2 regions of the Tumebacillus sp. BK434 genome follow, and region 2 is predicted to be linked to the other one. Evidence: a T-box and tRNA genes for the amino acid it is inferred to sense, from the RefSeq annotation. Region 2 holds a T-box; the other holds one or more tRNA genes.
The links. A T-box is a leader RNA that pairs with one kind of tRNA and senses whether it is charged. The one in region 2 lies ahead of tyrS (tyrosine--tRNA ligase), so its partner is inferred to be a tRNA-Tyr.
Positions count from the first base shown of each region.

Region 1 (7,263 bases), on a different contig from region 2:
GCGGCATAGCTTCCGGCCGCCACGCCGCCGCCCAGCGGATCGGCGGAGACGAGCACAGCATGACCGCCGCCGGTCAGCGGTTCGAACGCGGCGATCTTGCCGACCGTGTCCCACAGATCGTGCCCGACCAGATGCGTAAACGTAAAGCTGAGCTCCGCGAGCTGGTGCAGGATGTTGGCATGCATCGCGCCGAGCACGATCACCTGTCCGTGCAGCCCTTTGCCCTGCGGTGACAGACGGATCAGCTCGCGGGAGACGCTCTCCTCCAGCTCTTCGCCTTCCGTATAGAGCAGCACCGCATCGAACGGGCGGTGCAACAGGCGCGCTGCAGCGAGCGCCAGCGGATAAGCATCGGGACGCGACAGCAGCACAGCATTCGGACGCCGCGCCGGAAACACGGTCTGGGCGATCCCGATCGCCGCGCTGACCGGGTCCTTGCAGACGATTCGCGTGGTGGCCGTTGTTGATACCTGGTGGGAAATAGGATGCCAACGTTCGTTCACCAGAAGCCCCCCTTTCCGGGCAATCGGTTCGTCGTTACACATTCTATTCACAATTTATGCAGTGAATCGGGTACTCTTGACTGGACAGTTAAGGTTGCAGATGGTATATTGTTCAGGAGTTATGTATAAGCTGTATAATATTTAAAGTCGTGATTTTCTTTCACGAATTGACTTCAGTGGTATTCCTTTCTATTGGACGCTGTAGTACAATAAAGAAGAAAATAAAGATTAATTTAGCTTTAGGGTGGGAGGGAACCCAAATGCCTACGTCTTTAGGACAAAAAATCAAAGAACTTCGAATCATGAAGGGTCTCACTCAAAGTGATCTTGGCTCCGGCATGGTCACCCCGAGTATGATTTCACAGATCGAAGCGGACAAAGCCAATCCATCTCATAAATTGCTCTGCGCCATCGCAGAAAAGCTCGAGACCTCGGTCGACTACTTCTTGTCTGACATGCAGACCAAGCTCGAACAAACAAGCACCTACAAGCTGGCGAAAGCATATATGGAATCTGGAGAATACGACAAATCGATCTCTCTGCTTGAAGAGCTCCTCGACAACCCGGCTCCGCACCTGCAGCTGACGAACATCTCGTTCGACCTGGCGAACTGCTACCTGCATGTGGAACAGTTTGAGCGCGCAACTGAACTCTTCGAAGACGTTTTGGACAGCGCGATCCGCTCCGGTGAACACAACATCGCAGTTCTGGCACTGAACAAGCTTGGCGTGATCCAGCTGCGCAAAGAGAACCTGCTGCTGGCACAGTTCCACTGGAAGAAAGCGTACCAAGTACTCTCCCGCACCGAGGGCATCGACGTGTCGACGAAAGCGTTCGTCATCACCAACCTCGGGATGGTTAACTTGAAACTCGGTGAATATAATGACGCACTTAAATATTACACCGAATCCTACCACCTGCTGCAAGGTACTAATTACCTAAAATTAATCGGTGAAACTTACAACGGTTTGGGCCACGCCAACAAAGAATTGAAGAACTACAAAAAGGCTGTTGAACATACACAGGACGCGATTGCAATATTCAAGTCCTTGAATTTGATTAAAGCGTCCTATGACTGCAAAGTCAACCTCGCGATGATCAAAGGCGATGAAGGCAAAGTTGAAGATGCGCTGGCGCTGCTGGAAGAATGCATGGACGGCTTCTCCAAGCACGGCAACGACTTCGACAACGCCAACGTGCACAGTGAGATCGCCCGCCTGCTCCTGAAGGAAAACCGTTACAAAGACGCAGAAGCACACTGCAAACAAGCGCTGGAACTGCTCCAGCCGGGCATCCGCGAGACCGCATTCGTGTTCCGCACGCTGGCGGAAGTGGAACTGGGTCTGGAAGAGTTTGCATCTGCGATCGAGTTCGCTGAAAAAGCGATCGAGCTGTTCCAGCAGTTCGATATGATCGGCCAGATCACCAAGACCTACGCCCTGCTTGGCGAGATCTACAAGTCGAACGGTGACTTCCTGGCTGCGACCGAGTCCCTGCAAAAAATGCAGAGCATCGTCGAGTCGAACCTGCGCGAACGCGTGCTGATCATGTAACAAGAGCACGAAAAATGTTGAACCCCTGTTTCTTTATGAGAGACAGGGGTTCTTTTATGACTTCTTTTAAATAGTCTGTCAATTAAGGCAACTCAAGACGCGCCACCAGCGGGTAATGATCGGATGCATCACTCTGCACAGTGAACACATTTCCGACTGAAAATTCGCGGGAGATGAGGATCGAATCGATCTGCTTCGCAGCGGCTGGCAAAGTCACCAGCGGCACACGGGACACGTGCTGCAGGTTCTGAGTCCACGGACCCAGCTCCTCACTGTCAGGCGTCGTATTAAAGTCCCCGATGACGATCAAGGGCAGTCCTACGGCAGCAAATTCCTGTTGTAAGATGTTCACATGCCCGATGCGCTCTTCGTGGTTGAGCCCGAGATGGGTGACGGCAACCGCCACCTGGCGGCCATGAATGTTCAAAGTGGCAAGGAGCGCAGCCCGTTCTTCCCTGCCTGATGGCAGCGGGATCACCTTGAGCGCTTCGATCGGATAGCGGGAGAGCAACAGATTGCCGTATTCGAACGGCCCGATCTTTAAAGCCGGTGCAAAGCGGTATTCCAGCCCCAACCGTTCGCCGATCTGTTTGGCCTGATCTTTCAGCCCGGAGCGCGGCGAGTAGCGCTCGACCTCCTGCAGGCCGATGATGTCCGCTTCCAGCTCTTTCAGTTCGTCGATCGTCCGTTCCAGGTCGAGGTCGCCGGCCGCGTTTTTGCCGATTTGAATGTTATAGGTAACCGCTTTCAGGGAGATCGCACCGCCGTGGAGTTCTGGACTCGGAAAGGATTCCTGGCCTTCGACACCCACTTTATTCGAAAACAGCACCAGAATCCCGACAGCAACCCACGCGAATCGTTTCCAAAAGCGTTTCATCTCCCCAGCCTCCTTCGCGATTGCCAAACTTATTAAAATAATCAGACTTTTTAAGTTTTAAAAAAGGCATCCCGCAATCTCTGCGAGATGCCCTCATATGCTTATGGAGCGGAAGACGGGATTCGAACCCGCGACCCTCGCCTTGGCAAGGCGATGCTCTACCCCTGAGCCACTTCCGCACGTACAGGATGTACCGTGTCCAGCGTTGCGACAGGACGTCGCGCTTTTAGCTGGGCTACCTTCGTCCAGCGTTGCGACAGGATGTCGCGCTTTTAGCTGGGCTTCCTTCGTCCAGCGCCGAAAGAAAAAATGGTGCCTTTTACCGGAATCGAACCGATGACCTCATCCTTACCATGGATGCGCTCTACCTACTGAGCTAAAAAGGCGTGTATGGCTCCCCGAACAGGACTCGAACCTGTGACCATCCGATTAACAGTCGGGCGCTCTACCAACTGAGCTATCGGGGAACGATGGTGGAGATAAGCGGATTCGAACCGCTGACCCCCTGCTTGCAAGGCAGGTGCTCTACCAACTGAGCTATACCCCCGCTGGGCAGGATGTGGTTGGTGCCGAAGGTGGGACTCGAACCCACAAAATCACGATTTTGAGTCGCGCACGTATGCCAATTCCATCACTTCGGCAGAAATGGTGGAGAGAGAAGGATTCGAACCTTCGAAGCTTTCGCAACGGATTTACAGTCCGCCCCATTTGGCCACTTTGGTATCTCTCCATCTAAAGTTGGTAGCGGCGGAGGGACTTGAACCCCCGACCTACCGGGTATGAACCGGTCGCTCTAGCCAGCTGAGCTACGCCGCCACGATGTTGTAAGGTAAGTGGCGGAGAGAGGGGGATTCGAACCCCCGAGACGTTTTAGGCGCCTACACGATTTCCAATCGTGCTCCTTCGACCAAACTCGGACATCTCTCCACTTGATTATGCATTCGTGTCAGGCGCTCGTTCATCAGCGGCGACATAAATTAATATATCACGGGACTCGTCCGCACTCAATCGCCAAAATCGGCAGAAATCAGACAAATTGTGAACAAAGTGCTCCATTATCATTCACTATCTTGTCCGCACTACTTTTTTCGCAGCCATAAACAAAGAAAAACCTCATCCGCTTCCGGATGAGGTGTTAACGGTTAAACAACGTCGTACCCTGCGTCTTCGATCGCATCGCGCAGTTTGTTCAGGTCGTATTTGTCCGCATCGTAGGAGACCGCCACACGGCCCGCCTCCAGATCGACGTCGACCGCTGCGGCCCCCGCCTCTTTCAGCGCGCCTTCCACCGCGCTTTTGCAGTGCCCGCAAGACATGCCTTTGACATTGAACGTGAATGAAGTCATTATTGTTTCCTCCTTATGTTAGGCGTCAAGTTTGACGCGTTTTAACCGCAATGCATTGGTGACGACCGAGACGGAGCTGAACGCCATCGCTGCGCCTGCCACCCACGGCAGGAGCAAGCCGGATGCGGCGATCGGAATGCCGATCACGTTGTAGGCGAGCGCCCAGAACAGGTTTTGCCGGATGTTGCGAATTGTGGCCCGCGACAGACGCACCGCTTTTGCCACCCCTTCGAGCTCAGCGCCCATCAGGGTCACATCGGCCGCTTCGATCGCCACATCGGCGCCAGTGCCGACCGCAATCCCGACATCGGCCATCGCCAGGGCGGGCGCATCGTTGATGCCGTCCCCGACCATCGCCACGAGATGTCCGGCGCTCTTGTAGCGCTTGACGGCGTTCGCTTTGTCCTCTGGCAGCACTTCCGCCTGCACTTCGTCGACGCCGACCTGCGCCGCGATCGCCTGTGCCGTCTTGCGGTTGTCGCCGGTGATCATCACCACTTTCAGCCCCAGCGCTTTCAACTCGGCGATCGCCGCTTGCGAAGTCTCTTTGACGGTATCGGCCACCGCGATCAGACCGGCGACCTGCCCGTCTGCCGCAACGAGCATCACCGTCTTCCCTTCCCCTTCCAGGCGCTCCAGCGCGTCTTCTGCCACGCTGTAATCGATGCCCGTCTCCTGCAGCAGGCGGCGGGTGCCGATCAACAGCTTGCGCCCGTCGACGACCGCACGCACGCCGCGCCCGGTCAGCGCTTCGAATTCCTCAGGGTCGTCGAGCCCGCCATCGTCATCGATGCCGGCCCGGACGATTGCCGTGGCCAGCGGATGCTCGGAGTGTTTTTCAGCGCGGCCGGCCTGATGCAGCAGCTCGGTCTCGGAGCGGAACGTTTCGCCCAAAAGCACCACATCGGTGACGGCCGGCTGCCCTTTGGTAATCGTGCCCGTCTTGTCGAGCAGAATCACGCTCACCTTTTGCAGGTTCTCCAAATGTTCGCCGCCTTTAAACAGAATCCCGTTTTCCGCCCCAATGCCTGTGCCGACCATGATCGAGGTCGGCGTGGCGAGGCCGAGGGCGCAAGGGCAAGCGATGACCAGCACCGCCGTCGCGTTCATCAGCGCCACCGTCAGCGCCTCGTTGAATCCGACGTTAACGAGGAAGAACCAGATCAGGAAGGTCAGCACAGCGACCCCGACGACGATCGGCACGAAGATACCGGAGATGACGTCGGCCATGCGCTGGATCGGAGCTTTAGAGCCTTGCGCCTCTTCGACGACGCGGATGATCTGAGCCAGCGCCGTGTCTTTGCCGACCTTGTCGGCGGTGAAGCGCAGCGCCCCGTTCTTGTTCAAAGTAGCGCCGAAGACCGCGTCGCCCGGCTTTTTGTCGACCGGGATCGATTCCCCGGTCAGCATCGATTCATCGACAGACGACTGGCCGTCCAGCACCGTGCCGTCGACCGGAATCTTCTCGCCCGGGCGCACCAGCACGACATCGCCTTGCACCACCTCTTCGATCTTCACTTCCACTTCCCGCCCGTCGCGGATCACCGTCGCCGTCTTCGCCTGCAGGTTCATCAGCTTTTTGATCGCGTCCGAGGTGCGCGTCTTGGCCAGATGCTCAAAGATCTTGCCGAGCTGGATCAGCGTGATGATGATCACGCTGGTCTCGAAATAGACGTGCTGTTCGCCTCGTGCCATCATCCAGACTGAGTAAAAATAGGCGGCGGAGGTGCCGAGCACGACCAGCACATCCATGTTGGCGCTTTTGTTGCGCAGCGCCTTAAACGCGCCGACATAGAAGCGGAAGCCGGCCACAAACTGGATCGGCGTCGCCAACATCAGCTGCATCCACGGGTCCATCAACAGCCCGGGCGCGATGTTGATGCCGACCATCGACAGCATCCCGTGCAGGAACGGCAGCGACAGCACAGCGGAGAAGATAAACAGGCCGATCTGACGCCGCCATGCTTTCTCCCCGTCCTCAGGGTCGGCTTCCTCCTCCATCGGGGCGGCTCCGTAGCCGAGCTTTTCGATGCGTTTGATGATGTCTTGCGCCTGCAATTTATCCTCGTCAAAGGTGACGGTCGCCCGCTCCATCGTCAAGTTGACGTTGGCAGCTTCGACGCCGTCCATCTTGCCCACGACTTTTTCGATCCGGGCGGAGCAGGCGGCACAAGTCATGCCTGTCACTTGCAACGTTACTTTTTGCTCGCTCATTTGAACCATACCCCCCTATGGTATGTATCATATCGCTCCGCATCTAAATTGTCAACACATACCTGACCAAAAATACAAAAAAGCCAAGGGAACTTGATGCCCTTGGCTTCGCGTCGATTATGCTTTAAATTGTTCCATCATCGCATCGAGTTTCGAGGAGATCTTCTCCAGTTCCTCGGCGACCTGCACCACTTCTTCCGAAGCGGAGATCGCTTTGTCCGTTTCGACCGACATCTCAGCAGCCGCCATCGACTGCTCCGACGCCGCCTCTTCGACGATGCGCACCATCTCGCTCATCGAGGAGACGCTCGACGAGATCATCTCAAATTCTTCAGAGACCTGCTCGCCTTTGGTGCGAATCTTTTCGGTGGTGTCTTTGAGCAGATGCGACTTCTCGGCGACCGCATCCGACTCATCGCGGATCTTATCGAGAATCTGGGCGATCTTCGAAGTGGCCGCCGCCGTCTCATCGGCCAGGGAGCGAATCTCGCCGGTCACCACGGCAAACCCGCGGCCCGCTTCGCCGGCCCGTGCCGACTCAATCGCTGCATTCAGCGCCAGCAGGTTGGTCTGCTGGGAGATGTTGACGATGATGTCGATGATCTGGGCGATGTTTTTCGTCTCGTCCTGCAGGCTTTTGACTTTCTGCGCGTTGTCGTGAGCGGTAACCAACGCATCCTTGGTCACATCGAGGATCTCGCGGACGCGATCTGTACCGGTCTCAACCGATTGCTGGACTTCTGTGTTTTTGTCGGACAGCGAAGAGGAAT
Region 1 covers NZ_SLXS01000001.1:1,081,790-1,089,052, forward strand. Annotated here, with positions in the region: gene EV586_RS03695 (hypothetical protein) at 1-503, opposite strand, end outside; gene EV586_RS03700 (helix-turn-helix domain-containing protein) at 764-2,056, shown strand; gene EV586_RS03705 (endonuclease/exonuclease/phosphatase family protein) at 2,139-2,933, opposite strand; tRNA gene EV586_RS03710 (tRNA-Gly) at 3,038-3,112, opposite strand; tRNA gene EV586_RS03715 (tRNA-Thr) at 3,244-3,319, opposite strand; tRNA gene EV586_RS03720 (tRNA-Asn) at 3,325-3,400, opposite strand; tRNA gene EV586_RS03725 (tRNA-Ala) at 3,405-3,480, opposite strand; tRNA gene EV586_RS03730 (tRNA-Leu) at 3,498-3,574, opposite strand; tRNA gene EV586_RS03735 (tRNA-Tyr) at 3,580-3,663, opposite strand; tRNA gene EV586_RS03740 (tRNA-Met) at 3,673-3,749, opposite strand; tRNA gene EV586_RS03745 (tRNA-Ser) at 3,768-3,860, opposite strand; gene EV586_RS03750 (copper ion binding protein) at 4,076-4,279, opposite strand; gene EV586_RS03755 (heavy metal translocating P-type ATPase) at 4,298-6,493, opposite strand; gene EV586_RS03760 (methyl-accepting chemotaxis protein) at 6,611-7,263, opposite strand, start outside.
Region 1: it encodes a tRNA-Tyr, which carries the amino acid that the T-box ahead of tyrS (tyrosine--tRNA ligase) is inferred to sense. The anticodon was not compared.

Region 2 (7,263 bases):
GTTATCCACAAACGCCGACGCGATCGCGCTCATCCACAGGATCAGCATCGTCGTCGAGGTCAGATCCCCGCCGGTCAGTTCCACCGCCTGCGAAGCCAGCGCCGAGATCACACCCGTCTCCATCAGGCCTGCGACCAGCACGAACAGCCCGACGAAGAAGAAGATCGTCGTCCACTCCACCCGCTCCAACGCCTGCTCCAAATACTTTTCGCCGGTCAGGAGCAAGAGCAGAAACGCGCCGCTCAGCGCCACCGTAGCCGATTCCAGATGCAGCGCCTGGTGCAGTCCGAAGCCGACAATCGTCAGCGCCAACACCGTCAATGACTTTTTCAACAGTGTCAGATCCTGCAGCTCCCCCCGCTCATTGAGCGACATGATCCGCTTTTGGCGCTCCTCATCCGCTTTGAGTTGACCGCGGTAGATCAACGCCAGCAACGCGACCGTCACAACGAGGATCAGCGCCGCTACCGGGGTAAGGTTATAGATGAATTCCATAAACGAAAGCTCCGGCACAGCGCTGCCGATCATGATGTTCGGCGGGTCGCCAATCAGTGTGGCGGTGCCGCCGACGTTCGAAGCCAGCACCTCCGAGATCAAATACGGCACCGGGTTGACGTTGAGCTGACGCGCGATCGAGAACGTGACCGGCACGATCAACAACACCGTCGTGACGTTATCGAGCAGCGCCGACAACAGCGCGGTGATCAGCGACAAGTAGATCAAAATTTTCACCGGGTGCCCGCCGGCCAGCTTTGCCGCTTTGATTGCGAGGTACTTGAACACGCCGGTCTGCCCGGTGATCGACACGAGGATCATCATCCCGATCAACAGTCCGATCGTGTTCAGGTCGATATGATGAATCGCCGTCTCCTGATCGATGATACCAAACGCGACCATCAAAATGCCGCCGATCATCGCGACGATCGTCCGATGCAACTTTTCCGATACGATCAAGGCGTATGTAACCAGAAAAATGCCGATTGCAAAGATTGCCTGGTTCTCCATTACCATCCTCCCCTGGACGTCCATTTTTAACGCCCATATGGTAGCACACTTCTTTTCCGACAACAGATTCAGAAAATTCCAAGAGCTGCAACCAGATGGTTGCTTCTAGTTTCTCCTGCTCCTCCTGCAATTTTACGCCCTCATTTGCTGCCCCGATCGGCCAAGATCTGCAGCTATTCCTTAATAAATAGGAAGAAAAAGACCCCCGTTTCCGGAGGTCCTCCTCTTCATCACATGGAGCTCTTAACCCAGTTTGATTTTCGCAAATTTGCGTTTGCCGGCTTGCACGACCATGCCGTCGGCGAGCTCGATCTGCGCATCGGCCGCGTCGACTTTTTCTTCGTTGATCTTCACACCGCCCTGCTGCACGAGACGGCGCGCTTCGCCGTTCGACGGCGCCATGCCGAGGTCGACGAGGAGCTTGACGATCCACACCGTGCCCGCTTCCACCGTCACTTCCGGAATGTCTGTCGGCAGCGCGCGCTTCTGGAAGATCGTCTTGAAGTTCTCTTCTGCTGCCAATGCCGCTTCCTCGCCGTGGTACATGCGAACGATCTCGCGTCCGAGGCGCATCTTCAGATCGCGGGGATGCAATTCGCCGCTGGCAAAACCGGCCTTGATCGCTTCGACTTCCCCGGTCGGCAAGTCGGTGACCAGCTCGTAGTATTTCACCATCAGTTCATCCGGGATCGACATCGTCTTGCCGTACATCTCATTCGGCGCTTCGTCGATGCCGATGTAGTTGCCGAGCGACTTGGACATCTTCTGCACGCCGTCGAGACCTTCGATCAGCGGCATGGTCAAGATGATCTGCTGCTCTTTGCCGTACTCCTTCTGCAGCATGCGGCCCATCAGCAAGTTGAACTTCTGGTCGGTGCCGCCGAGCTCCACGTCACACTCCAGCGCCACCGAATCGTAGCCCTGCATCAGCGGGTAGAAAAACTCATGCAGCGAGATCGGCTGCTGCGAGTTGTAGCGCTTCTCAAAATCATCGCGTTCCAGCATGCGCGCCACGGTCGTTTTCGCCGCCAGCCCGATGACATCGGCAAAATTCATCGGAGCGAGCCATTCGGAGTTGTAGCGGATGCTCGTCTTGGTCTGATCGAGAACTTTGTAAAGCTGGGTGACGTAGGTCTCAGCATTTTGCTTGACCTGCTCCGGAGTCAGCTGTTTGCGGGTCTCCGATTTGCCGGTCGGGTCGCCGATCATCCCGGTGTAGTCGCCGATGATGATCGTCACGTGATGGCCGAGGTCTTGGAACTGGCGCATCTTTTGCAGCACGACGGTATGGCCGAGGTGGATGTCCGGCGCGGACGGGTCGAGACCGAGTTTGATGTGCAGCGGCTTGCCTTTGGTCAGCGATTTCTTCAGCTTGGCGGTCAGTTCTTCTTCCGGAATGATCTCGACGGCGCCGCGGCGGATCGTCGCGAGTTGGCGGTCAATTTCCGCTTGCAGCTGCGGATCGAGTGTTTGTTCTTGCGTGGTCATTCATATCCCTCCAAATTGTTAGATCAAAATACAAAAAACCCCGTCCCAAATAGGGACGAGGTTCGAACTCGCGGTACCACCCTAAGCAGCCTGCGTCTGTCGCGCAAGCTCCTTCGTTGCAGTAACGGCCACACGCGTGACCGGCTTGGCATTGCCTCCAAGCGGCTCCGGAGTGTACTTCACGTCTGGGACTGACCGGTTCACAGCGACCACCGGCTCTCTGCACAATCCAACAAAACGCTACTCGCTCCTTCATTGCCTGTTCTGTATGATTTTGTCATAGACAGCACAATATATGCGATAAATAATAGCAGGGCCTCCGATCGCTGTCAAGTTGTCCTTCTGTAGAAACAAGTCCCAACCTGTCATTTCTTGTCCACCGATTGACCTGTGGTATAATAGACTAGATAAGGGGGAGGACGCTATATATGGAAGAGAACAACACCCGAACCGATCAGCACAAAAAGAAACCGAAAAAGAAGAAACGGCGCTGGCTCAAATTTGTCAAAGTCTTCTTATTCCTGTTCCTTGCCGTGACGATCATCGGCGGCGGTGCGGCGGCCGGCTTTGTTGCTTCGCTGGTCAAGAAAGCTCCTGATCTCGATCTCAATGCGATCACCAACATGGCTGCCAAGACCAAAGTGTTCGACAGCGAAGGACAATTCATGTTCGAACTGCAAGGCGACGGCGACCGCGAGCTGATCAACTCGCTGCAGGATACTTCACCTTTTGTGGTGGATGCGTTTGTCGCTGCGGAAGACAAGAATTTTTACGAACACTTTGGCGTCAATCCGTACGCGATCGCACGCGCAGGCATTCAGAACGTGATCGGCGGCGACATCGTCTCCGGCGCTTCCACGATCACGCAGCAGACGATCAAGAATGCGATGTTCCCAGAGCAGGAACGCTCTTTGGAACGCAAGGTGCAGGAAGCGGCACTGGCGATTCAGCTCGAACAGCAGCTGACCAAAGATGAAATTATGCTTACCTATTTGAACTGGATTTATTTTGGCAAATCAGGCCCGGCCAACCTGTACGGGATTGAACGCGCGTCGAAGGCGATCTTCGGGATTCCGTCCAAAGACCTCAATCTGGCGCAGGCGACCATCATGGCTTCGCTGCCGAATAACCCGAGTCTATTTAATCCGTATACCAATCTCGATGCGACGTTAGAGCGCCAAGAGTACATTTTGCAGGAAATGCTCAAAGTAGGCTTCATCACCCAGACGGAATACCAGGAAGCCAAGGCGTACGATGTCGCCAAGGATATCCAGCAGCATAAGGAAAAAACGGCCGTGCAAGGCGGCGAATTTGCGCACTTGACCGCCGAGGTGGAAGAGCGCGCAGCTCAGCAGCTGTTTGACACCGGCAAGTACGAATCGCTCGACAAAGCCCGCGAAGCGCTGTTCCGCGGCGGCTATGAGATTCACACCACGATCAACCGCAAGATGCAAAACAAGCTCGATGCGGTGATCGACAACGATGAGCTCTACCCGGAGAACATCTCCTACACGATCACCGACGACGCCGGCAAACAGATCGTCGTCGAAAACGCGATGATGCAGTCCGGCGCGACCTTGATCGAAAACAAATCGGGCCAGATCCTCGCCATGGCGGGCGGCCGCAAGTATGAGGTCGACCAGGTCAACCATGCGACCCAACCGCGCCAGCCCGGCTCGACGATGAAGCCGATCGCCGTCTACGGCCCGGCGATTGAGAAGAAAATGATCGGTTCCGGCTCGGCGATCGACGATGTGCCGATGGTCTGGCCGGACCAAAACGCGGCGGACGGCAAATACTTCCCGAAGAACTGGGACAGCAAGTTCCACGGGCTGATGACCGTCCGCACCGCGCTGGAGCAGTCCTACAACATTCCGGCCTTGAAAATGTTCCACCAACTGACGCCCACCGCAGGGCTTGATTTCCTGCGTCAGATGGGCATCACGACGCTGGAAGACACCGACAACAACCTGGCAGCTGCGATCGGCGGCCTCTCCCACGGCCTGACGGTCACCGAGGCGACCAACGCCTACTCGACGCTGCCGAACATGGGCGTTACGCACGATGCGTACCTGATCAACGTGATCAAAGACCGCGACGGACATCCGATCTACCAGCACAAATCGGCGACGGCACAAGTGTTCAATCCGAACACCGCCTACATTCTGACCGACATGCTCAAAGACGTCGTGCGCAAAGGCACCGCCTCCGATGTCGGCGCCCGCTTCTCCGGTTATGACGTGGCGGGCAAGACCGGTTCGACCGACGTGGACAAAGACGCGTGGTTTATCGGGTATACGCCGGACGTGACGCTTGGCGTCTGGGCCGGCTACAACATCCCGTACACCTTAAATTCCACCTATCAGAAGAACCTGCCGAAGACGCTGTGGAGCACGATCATGACCGACGTGCTGCCGATGATCGAAAATCGCACGACAAGCTTCCCGGGCAATCCTGGCGGTGTCCGTCAAGTGACCGTCTGCAGACTCTCCGGCAAGATCCCGACTGAGCTGTGCCAGGCGGAGCACACCGTCACCACCGAGCTGTTCCTCGCCGGCACTGCGCCGACCGAGTCCTGCGATGTGCACGTCAAAGCCAAATACTACGAAGTCGGCGACAAGAAGTACCTCGCCAACGACTCCACGCCGTCGTATCTGGTCAAAGAAGGCATCTTCATCAAGCGTGAAAAATACACCTTGCCGAACAACGACAAGCGCTGGCTCCCGCTCGACCATGAGAAGGAGCTCCCGAGCGACAAGGACCCGCGCAGCGACGTAGCAGAGCTTGGCACGACCCGCGTACCGGGCAGCGTCGAAGTCACCGCCACGACCGACACGTCGGTCAGCCTGAGCTGGAAAGGCGTCAGTGCGGCGACGAGCTACCTCGTGCTTCGCGCAGACAGCGAAGCCGGTCCGTTCCAGATCATCAGCGAAGTCAAGACGACCTCCTTCACCGACACCACGGTGAAAAAAGGCAAGCAATACGCTTACCGCATCGTTTCGATCGACAAAGAAGGGCTGCAGTCTGACCCGAGCAAGTCGGTCACCGCCACGCCGGGCGCTGTGCAACTGGCCCCGCCAAGCGGCGTGCAGGTCCAGCCTGGAGCCGTCGGGCTGACCATCTCCTGGCAGTCGGTCACCGGCGCCACCGGCTATGCGATCTACCGCAGCGACGAGCCGTCCGGCAGCTACCAGCGCATCGGCACGGGGAGCAGCACCTCGTTTGACGATGTCGGCGCGATGCCGGGCGTGACCTTCTTCTACAAAGTCGCCTCTGTCGCAGGCGGCAAAGAGTCGAACGCATCCGCCCCCGTGCCTGGCGCACTGAGCGGCGGCGGAACCGATCCCGGACAGCCGGCAAGCGTTCCTGCTCCGAGCGGCGTCACGGTCACCGATCCGAAATCGGGCAACTCGCTCGTCATCGGCTGGAAAGCGTCCCGCGGGGCGATCTCCTATTCGATCGAGCGCAGCACCGACGGCGCAACATGGGTGCCGCTTGGGGAGACCAGCGACACCGGCTATTTTGACACCGGGCTGTCCACCGGACAAAAGTATTTCTACCGCGTGCTTGCCAGTGACGCGAACGGCAAACGCTCCACGCCGTCCGCTACAGCACAAGGCACACCGACCCAATAAAAAACCACCCGGCCACTGCGAACAGTGGCCGGGTGGTTTTTTGTCGGTTTACTTCAGCGTCACAACGGTCACGCCGTTGCCGCCTTCGCCTTCCACGCCGTAGCGGTAAGACTTGACTTGGCGGTGGGTACGCAAGTATTCCTGCACACCGGTGCGCAGCGCACCGGTGCCTTTGCCGTGAATGAGATGCAAGGTGCCAAGACCGGCCAGCAACGCATCGTCAATCTTTTTGTCGATCGCGTAGATGCCTTCTTCGACGTTCGCCCCGCGCAGGTCGAGCTCCATCGAGACGTGTTTCGCTTCCACCTGCTTGCGGCCCACGATGGTCCGGGTCGGCTCTTTCTCAGGCGCCAGCAGTTCCAACTGGTCTTTCTTAACTTTCGTTTTGATCATGCCGATCTGGATGAGCACCTGGTTGCCTTTGATCTCGAGAATGTGTCCTTTTTGCCCCAGATGCACCACCGACACATGGTCGCCCGACTGCAGCGGACGGTCGGCGGGCTGGGCTTTCGGCTTTTTGGCTTCCCGCTTGAGCTTGGGCGCTTTGCCCTCCAGCTCTTTGCGCAGCTCGATCAGCCGATGCTCCTTGATCTGTCCGCGCTCCTCGGCGGCGATGCGGCGCAGTTCTTCGACGATCTCGGCAGCTTCCTGCTCCGCCTTCTGCACCGCTTTGCGGGCTTCCGCTTCAGCGCGCTCCATCATGCGGTCTTTCTGCTGGTAGAACGCTTCTTTCTCCTTCTCGAACTCTTCCATCAGCTCATCCAGCTCGCGGCGCAGCGTTTCCGCCTGCTCGCGCTCCTGGTTGGCGATGACCTGATTCTGCTCCAGCTTGCGGATCAGCTCATCGACCGCCACGTCTTCGGTGGTGAGGCGGGACTGGGCGTGTTCGATGATCTCGCGGCGCAGACCGAGGCGTTCGGAGATCGCAAACGCATTCGAGCGGCCCGGCACCCCGATCAGCAGACGGTAGGTCGGGCGCAGGCTCTGCACGTCAAATTCCACCGAGGCGTTGATCGCGTTCGGCTCGTTATACGCATAGCCCTTCAGCTCCGAATAGTGCGTGGTCGCAACGGTGCGCACCCCGCGCTCTTTCAAAAAGTCGAGGATCGACATCGCCAGCGCCGCCCCTTCTGTC
Region 2 covers NZ_SLXS01000005.1:1,224-8,486, forward strand. Annotated here, with positions in the region: gene EV586_RS13665 (ArsB/NhaD family transporter) at 1-1,005, opposite strand, end outside; gene tyrS (tyrosine--tRNA ligase) at 1,249-2,493, opposite strand; T-box leader at 2,542-2,758, opposite strand; gene EV586_RS13675 (transglycosylase domain-containing protein) at 2,922-6,128, shown strand; gene EV586_RS13680 (endonuclease MutS2) at 6,177-7,263, opposite strand, start outside.